4 regions of the Neobacillus canaveralius genome follow, and region 1 is predicted to be linked to each of the others. Evidence: predicted binding sites of a transcription regulator. Region 1 holds the regulator's gene; each other region holds the start of a gene.
The links. The regulator Rex, encoded in region 1, represses fermentation and respiration genes when NADH is low (regulators of the CRP and FNR family bind a similar motif). The targets are predictions, from matches to a motif close to TTGTGAAATATTTCACAA.
Positions count from the first base shown of each region.

Region 2: the regulator Rex is predicted to act here: its motif matches at 1,380-1,397, upstream of ABC255_RS01050 (cytochrome C).
Region 3: the regulator Rex is predicted to act here: its motif matches at 778-795, upstream of hcp (hydroxylamine reductase).
Region 4: the regulator Rex is predicted to act here: its motif matches at 1,119-1,136, upstream of ABC255_RS12290 (DUF438 domain-containing protein).

Region 1 covers NZ_JBDFLL010000002.1:129,048-131,243, reverse strand. The annotation lists gene ABC255_RS28855 (ABC-F family ATP-binding cassette domain-containing protein) at 1-333, opposite strand, end outside; gene moaC (cyclic pyranopterin monophosphate synthase MoaC) at 523-1,020, shown strand; gene ABC255_RS28845 (redox-sensing transcriptional repressor Rex) at 1,053-1,706, shown strand; gene ABC255_RS28840 (YdiK family protein) at 1,788-1,988, opposite strand; gene ABC255_RS28835 (CPBP family intramembrane glutamic endopeptidase) at 1,985-2,196, opposite strand, start outside.
Region 2 covers NZ_JBDFLL010000001.1:216,019-218,214, forward strand. The annotation lists gene nosZ (Sec-dependent nitrous-oxide reductase) at 1-775, opposite strand, end outside; gene ABC255_RS01050 (cytochrome C) at 793-1,236, opposite strand; gene ABC255_RS01055 (Crp/Fnr family transcriptional regulator) at 1,463-2,196, shown strand, end outside.
Region 3 covers NZ_JBDFLL010000001.1:1,979,329-1,981,524, forward strand. The annotation lists gene ABC255_RS10100 (YppG family protein) at 1-99, shown strand, start outside; gene ABC255_RS10105 (Hsp20/alpha crystallin family protein) at 183-662, opposite strand; gene hcp (hydroxylamine reductase) at 856-2,154, shown strand; gene ABC255_RS10115 (Crp/Fnr family transcriptional regulator) at 2,195-2,196, opposite strand, start outside.
Region 4 covers NZ_JBDFLL010000001.1:2,393,322-2,395,517, forward strand. The annotation lists gene ABC255_RS12285 (ring-cleaving dioxygenase) at 1-954, opposite strand, end outside; gene ABC255_RS12290 (DUF438 domain-containing protein) at 1,258-2,196, shown strand, end outside.

The DNA of each region.
Region 1 (2,196 bases):
AGGATCCGACATCGAAACCTCTAGCTGTCGAAGAGATTTTTCCATACCTCTAAGCGATTCAAAAACCGTTAGCATTTCATCCCAGATGGATAAATTCGATTCTAATCCGGTATTTTGGGCTAAATAACCAATGCTTACTCCCTTTGGCTTAATGATTTCTCCGCCATCATGTGACAGGTGCCCAGCAATAATTTTTAATAATGTCGATTTCCCTGCACCGTTTCGCCCCACAAGTGCAACACGGTCCCGAGTTTGTAATTCTAGTTTTATATTCGATAAAATTAGGTCTGCACCATAGTATTTTGCTAGTTGATTAACTTGTAATAATATCATTGTTTTTCACCTCTATTACTAAATTAAGTGTACCTTATTCCAACCATGACGGCAATAAAGTGCCATGGTGTTGGAAAAAATAACAGAATATCCGGAAAGAAAAAAATGTAAATTTTTCATCATTCGCTCAAAGTTTCACAGACAAATTGTGAAAAATATAGTATGATTTTTTGTGGGAGGATATTGTTTATGTCTGAATTTACTCATTTTAACGAAGAAGGAAGAGCGAAAATGGTGGACGTTAGCGATAAGCCAGAGACGGCTCGTTCGGCACTTGCTCATTCCAGCATTACGGTTAGTAAAGAAATTTATGATAAAATAACAAATAATGAAATGAAAAAGGGCGATGTTCTTGCTGTGGCTCAAGTTGCTGCTGTTATGGGGGCAAAGAAAACATGGGACTTAATCCCGATGTGCCATCCTATACCTTTGACAGGAGTCAATATATCCTTCTCATGGGAAAAAGAAAACGAGTCTGCTTATACATTAAATATAGCCGCTGCAGTTAAAACAAAAGGAAATACAGGTGTTGAAATGGAAGCGTTAACAGCTGCATCCACTTGTGCGCTGACTGTTTATGATATGTGTAAGGCAGTGGATAAGGGTATGGTAATTGGAAAAACCTATTTGGTCGAGAAAACCGGCGGAAAAAACGGAGATTTCCATAGGACGGAACAAATTAGATAAATGATTAAACTATCTATAGGGGGTGGGAGAATATGAGTAATGAGACGATGAAAATACCACAAGCGACAGCAAAACGGCTGCCCTTATATTATCGATTTTTAAAGAATCTGCATTCTTCCGGTAAACAGAGGGTTTCGTCAGCAGAATTAAGTGAGGCAGTGAAGGTGGATTCGGCAACGATCCGCCGGGACTTTTCATATTTTGGAGCCTTAGGAAAAAAGGGATATGGCTACAATGTCAATTACCTATTAACCTTCTTTCGGAAAACACTAGATCAAGATGAATTAACAAAAGTAGCGTTAATTGGTGTAGGTAATCTTGGTACGGCCTTTCTAAATTATAACTTTTTAAAAAATAATAATACAAAAATTGAATGTGCTTTTGATGTTGATCCGAACAAAATGGGAACGACAATCCGGGATGTACCTGTGTATCATATGGATGAGCTCGAGAAGGTTTTAAGTAATGATGATATTCATGTTGCCATCCTGACGGTACCTGCTCCAGTGGCACAGGTAATTACAGATCGACTTGTAAATTCCAATATTAAAGCGATATTGAATTTTACACCTGCAAGATTAAATGTTCCTGCCTCCATTCGGGTGCATCATATCGACTTGGCAGTCGAATTACAATCACTTATTTACTTCCTGAAACACTACCCTACAGAGGAAGTAGAAGAATAAAGTAAAGTAAAAGACCTTTCCACTACGTAAAGTGAAAAGGTCTTTTTTTGGCTGTAATGTTTAAAAGCCCGTTTTAAATCGTTATTTCTTTATTTTGTCTTTATATCTATTGTAAAAGAAAATCATTCTTAAGCCAGATCCGAAGTCAAAGGTAGCAAGTATAACGAGCAGGTAACTGAAAAATCCCCATCCGTTTAGGGTGACATCTTCAATCGCAAAATAAGTAAATAAGCAGCCAAGAACAATATAAATGACTCCGGAAAACAAGGGTGAACGTCTCATAGAAAGCCTCCGATAAAGTTTTGAATACCTTCTGCCTCACGAAGAATTTTATCAATGTCATCTTTATATACTGACTGCATGACGACAACTAATGTATTCATGGCAACATGGGCAAAAATCGGTACAAGGATATGTTTTGTTTTTACATAGAGAAATGCAAAAGTAAAACCCATTGCCGAATAGAGAAGTACATGATGCGGCTCCATAT
Region 2 (2,196 bases), on a different contig from region 1:
GTGAGGCGTTAATTTCTAGATTCGTAGTCGCTTCTTCTGTGTTATAAGTTGTCATAACTGCCCAATCTGCAGAGCTTTTCTTTCCAGCGTCTGATAAATCATAAGACCATGGCGGAAGCGCAACCTGGTAGGCAATGTTTAGTTTTTCTTGGTTTTGATCAAACGTTACCGCTGACATTACTCCGCGGTAATCGGTGCTGTATTCATCTAAAGACTTGTATTCAGAACCGATTGGAACCGCGAAACGTGTTGGCAAGAACATGTACTCAGTATTTTCCGTAACGAACGCCGCACAGTGCGGACCGCTTGTGTTTGGGACATTGATAATGTCTTTTACGGTAAACGTTTCTAAATCCATTGCGGCTGCACGGCTATTTCCGACATCCGTTGCAAACATGTATTTACCGTCGTAGTCACCCTTTGTTTCAGAGAATGCCGGGTGGTGCAGGTCTCCCCACGTATAGCCGCCCATCATTTCTTTAGAATGTTCGTCAAATCCATATCCTGTTGCAGAGTCTTGAGAGAATACCGGTACTGTACGGATATGACGCATGGATGGAACACCATAGATAAACATTTGACCGGAGTGTCCACCTGATGCGAATAAGTAGTAATCATCTTTTTCACCGAATGGTACATAAACTTTTTCTGCATTGCTTTTGTTACTACTAGAAGCGACTTCATTGTTTGTACTTTTTGAAAAATCAGCAAAGGAAATTGTTGCTGCAACAAAACCGGCGAGTAAACCAGAGGCGATTGGAACCCATTTCTTCATCTATAACACCACCTTTTTTATTTTTCAGAAGCCTGTTTCAACATATCTAATACTTGCGTGCGTTCTTCATCTGTTAATGGGTTGCCGCCGATAACGCCGGACATAACCGCTGATGTTGGCTCTTTTAAGAATTCTTCAATCGGCTTGCCATGCTTTCCTTCAACGTCTGTAAAGGCCTTTGATAGATCCGGTCCGGTTGCTCCACCTTCTAAACCAAGAGCATCAACTGCGTGACAGCCCAGACATCCTTTACTGTTGAGAATATTTTCTTCATCTACAGAAGCCGTTTCCTTTACTGTCCCGGTGTTTTGATCTTCTGTTTTACTTGTTCCTTCTGCTGGTTCTGTTTGAGCGACCTGAGGTTGTTTATCTGAATCCCCCATAACGACACCAAACACCAAGTATCCAAGACCAAAACCAACTATTAAACTAATCGCAAAGCTAATAATTGCCTTATTCATACTTCCCCCTCCTTCTGTCTATCAACAACTTCATCCTAATTGGATTTCAGGCGTAAATTTGTGATAAACTTCACTGTTTTTTGTGTAATATTGAACGTTTTGTGAAGGGTGTTGAAATGTAAGTGTTTTAAAAATTGAACGTTTTGTGAAGATAATCACTACGAGCTGTGATTTTTTTTACTACAATGGGTACAAGTATTTGAGGTTTACAGAGAGGAGGGGGAGAATGAATCCCGTACATGCTTTAGAGGAACAGCCATTAGGTAGAGTAAGAGCGTTGAAAATCGAGGACTTTCTGCGAAGAATTGTCATTTTCAAGGATTTATCTGAAAAATCCTTGCGTCTTATCGCAAATCGTATTCAGACGTTAACCGTTAAAAAAGGATCACAAGTAATTTGTGAGGATGAAACGGCCAAAGGGGTATTTTTTATTCATACGGGCGCGGTAAAGCTAACGAAACAGGATGAAAGCGGAAATGAGATCATTGTTTGTATGAAGCAAAAGGGTGATGTGTTTGCAGAGGCTTGTTTATTTTCTAAAACCTCTTTGATGTATCCAGCGACAGCTACTATGCTCCAAGACGGACAGCTTTTCTTTTTAGATAAAATGGAATTAGAGAAGGGGCTTCATGAATATCCAGAGCTAGCTGTTCAAATGATCCAATACATGAGTGATTCGTTGCGTGAGATGACTTCAACCTTACGGGACGTGGCGTTGTTAGATGTTTATGCAAAGACGGTTAAAACGTTGGAGCGATTAGGGAATAAATTTAATACCTCCACTTCGAGATGGAACATTGAAATTCCCTTGACGATTCAAGAATTTGCAACTGTGGTAGGGACAACGAGGGAAAGTGTAAGCCGGGTTTTTTCGAAATTGAAAAAAGTGGGAATCATCGATATGAAATCACGGAAAATCATTATTCTTGATATGTGCAGGCTTTGTGCACTTATGAATCA
Region 3 (2,196 bases), on a different contig from region 1:
GACGTTAATAAGATGGTGAATACAGCGGGGCAGGTAGTAAGTGCAGTAACACAGGTATCCTCACTTGTAAAAGGACTTGGAGGAATATTTAAAGCATAAACAAACGAAAGACGGCAGAAAGCCGTCTTTCGTTTTGGGTATTTGTCGAAAAATTTATGGATTGATTTTTTATATTTGCCTCTTTAGTCCTCTATATTAATCGTTTTTCCTCTAACTTGTGGAATTCGAATCGTTAGTAATCCATCCCGATAAGTAGCCTTAACCAATTTTTCATTAATGGTCATAGGTAAGGGAATGGTCCGTGAAAGTCTTTGTTGTGAAACCCTTTTTTGGAAAAAATGATTGTTTAGATCTTCTCTTGTTTCCATTTCTTTATTTTCAACTGAAATACTTATATGATTCGGTAAGACATTAAGACGTATTTGATCCTTTTTAATCCCCGGAAGCTCAGCTGTGATAATGTATTCATCCTCTGTTTCCCGAACCTCTATAGGTAAAGCGCCACTTGGAAACGGACTATTAAAAAATTCATCGATAGATTGTAGAAATCCCTTTACGGGTTTTTCATGAATAAAGTCATTCATCGTTCTAAAAAAATCACGAAATTGCTCAGGTTTAACCTTCTTATGGTTGTTTTGGTCACTTGGAGGCATGGAAGACATCAAACTTTCCCTCACTTTCCGTATTTTCTCACCATATCATATGCATTAGGCTATTGTTTGTGCAGCGTTTTAAGTTTGCGATAAATTTATGAACCTTTTATTACAAATCCATTTTTAGTGATAAATGTCACATGAAAAATTTTCTAATATTTGTATCATGAGAAAGTAATTTACGAGAAAGCGGGGGAACAGAATGTTCTGTAATCAATGTGAACAAACTCCTGTTGGAGGCTGTACAGTCGTTGGTGTTTGTGGGAAAGATGAAACGATTTCAAGCTTGCAGGATACGATTATCTACGGTTTAAAAGGTATTGCAGCCTATAGAACACATGCTAATCAACTAGGATATACCGATTCATTTGTTGATACAACGACACAAGAAGCACTTTATATGACATTAACCAATTCTAATTTTAATGTGCAAGAACATATCGAAATGGCAATGAAAGTAGGGCAGGCTACTGTACGTGTAATGGAAATGCTAGATGAGGCACATACAAAGCGTCTTGGCATACCTGAGCCAATTCGTGTTAGCCAGAACAAAATTGAAGGAAAATCTATTGTGGTTTCCGGTCATAACTTATTTGCACTTGAGGAATTACTTAAGCAGACAGAAGGAAAAGGCATTAATATTTATACACATTCAGAAATGCTGCCAGCACATGGGTACCCAGCGTTAAGGAAGTATCCTCATTTAAAAGGTAATATCGGCAAAGCATGGTATGACCAACGACGTCTTTTTGAAAAATTCCCTGGTGCGATTTTGGCCACCACCAACTGTGTGATGCCAATAAAAGGTACATATGCAGATAGGATGTTCAGTTATGAAGTAGCAGGTCTTGAAAATGTACAAAAAATCATTCATGATGATTTTTCTCCATTAATCGAGAGAGCACTTGAGCTTCCAGAAGCGGATATCCATTCAGACGAAACCTTGCTAACTGGTTTCCATCATGAAACTGTGCTTGGCTTAGCACCAGAAGTGATTGAGGCTGTGAAGGCTGGAAAGATAAAGCGATTCTTTGTCATTGCCGGCTGTGACGCACCTGGAAAGGGAGGGGAGTATTATCGTGAACTAGCAACTTCTTTACCTCCTGAAACAGTAATATTAACAACGTCATGTGGTAAATTCCGCTTCAACGATGTTGACTATGGTGTAGTTCCTGGAACAGACATCCCGCGTTATATTGACTTAGGACAATGTAATAATTCAGGTTCTACGGTTAAGATTGCGATGGCACTTGCTGATGCTTTCGGCTGCGAAATTAATGAACTGCCTGTGAGTATTGTTCTTTCCTGGTTTGAACAAAAAGCAGTAGCCATCCTATTAGGACTATTCAGCCTAGGGATCCAAGATATTCGCATTGGGCCTAAAGCGCCTGAATTTATCTCTGAAGGAGTCTTACAAGTTCTTCAAAACACCTTTAATTTAAAGCTAATTGGAACTGCACAAGAAGACATGGCAGACATGCTGCAGCTTTCAGAAGTATAGATAGAAAAAACCGCAGCATCAAAATGGCTGCGGTTTGTTTTT
Region 4 (2,196 bases), on a different contig from region 1:
ACTTCTTACAGTATTTATAGGACGAACAAGTCTTTCGATTTGATCACGTTTTGACTCGAAGAATGGGGGTAATGATAGTTTTTCACCAAGGGTTTCATATGGTTCGTCACCCATAAAACCAGGACCGTCAGTTGCAAATTCAAATAATATTTGAGGAGCCACTCTTGAGTAAAGTGAACCGAAAAAGTAGCGATCCACAAAGCCAGATGTTTGAAATCCAAAGCTCTGCATATTCTGATCCCATTCCTCTAATACGGAACGATCTTCAACCCGGAATGCTGCATGGTGAACCGTACCAAATCCTTGTCGTGCCTGTGGCAGGACCGCATTGTATTCCACCACTACTTGCGCGCCATTTCCTCCTTCACCTACTTCGAATAAGTGAAAGGCTCCTTCTTGAGCTATCTCTTTAAAGAGTAGTACCTTCTCCATCATTTCTTTAAAGTAATCAAAATTAGCTATGCGTACAAAAATAGGGCCTAATCCGGTAATCGCAAATTCCAATGGAATCGGGCCATTTTGCCAAGGTATGCCTGAGGCAACTCCCTCATTGTTTTCATCTGAAATCAATTGGTATTGTTGATCATCAAAATCAACAAACGATAAGGTTTTTTTATTAAATTGGTCCTTTATTCCAGTATGAGTTACGTTCAATCGTTCAAAACGCTCCACCCAATAATCGATTGCTGCGTCATTTGGTACACGGAAGGAAGTTTTTGAAATCTCATTTGTTCCATGTACACCTTTTGGTATTCCAGGAAAATCAAAAAAGGTCATATCTGTTCCTGGGCTACCTGTGTCGTCCGCAAAAAACAAGTGATAGGTTTGAATATCATCTTGATTGACTGTTTTTTTAACAAGACGCATACCTAATACATAAGTAAAAAATTCATAATTCTTCTCGGCACTGCTTGTTATCGCTGTTACATGGTGGATACCTTTTAAGTGGTTCAAATTTATTCCTCCAGTTAAGTGATGTTTAAATTTATTTTTCCCTGCGAAAGCCCAATACACTCCATAGGACAGGGTGATAATTGATATCTTGAAAACATTTATCTCTAATTCGAGATAAACATAACACGGATAAAAACTGCTGTCAATTTCTCTGCCATAATTTGTTCTTAAATTTATCACATTTACAAAGTTTTTTTCTGTACCAATGATGTTAATCACAATCAGACATTTTAAAAGGTGTTATTTTATGTATGAGAATAATTATTAATAGCATAAATAACCAAATTGCGAAGGAGAATTCCAATGAGTGAATTAATTAATAATCGTGAACAATTAACTAATAACCCAAATAAACGTCAAGCTATCTTAAAGCAAATTTTTAAAGATCTCCATGATGGAAAAAATGTTAATGAGGTAAAAGCACATTTTGATGCGTTTATTGGAAAAATTACAATTGAAGAAATTTCACAGCTTCAGCATGATTTTGGTGACCTATCAGTAGAAGAAATGCATCGTTTACATGCAAAACACACAGAAATTTTTAAAGGAGCAATTGAAGACGTAGAAAAAACTAACAAGCCAGAGGAACAACCTGGCCACCCAGTACACACTTTTATATTAGAAAATAAAGAATTAGATAAATTGGTAAATACTCAACTTCAAGTTCATTTAGATCAGTTTGAGTTTGAAGATAACCAAGAAAATGTACTTCTCCTTTTAGAAGACATCAATTTACTACTTGATATTGATAAGCACTATAGTCGGAAAGAGAATTTAATATTCCCTTATTTAGAAACGTACGGCATTTATGGACCAACAAACAACATGTGGCGGATTAACGATTTTATCCGTGACGCCATTAAAGACGCAAGGAAAAAATTAGCCTCTTATAATGGGGAGAAACAGGCTGTTATCGAAGGAATTAAATTTGTCATTCAAGAAGTTATTACCATGATTTACAGAGAAGAAAATATTCTTTTCCCGATGGCATTGAACAATTTTACCGAAGATGAATGGGTGAAAATTGCACGAGAGAGTGACGAAATTGGTTATTGCTTAATTGCACCAACGGAGGTCTGGAAGCCTGAAAGACATGGATTGGATGAAAAAGCAATTTCCGAAGGGTACATTAAAATGGAAACAGGAATATTATCTTTAAAACAGTTGGAGCTGCTGTTAAATCATTTACCTGTAGATCTCACGTTCATTGATCAGGATGATGTGGTAAGATACTTCTCTCAT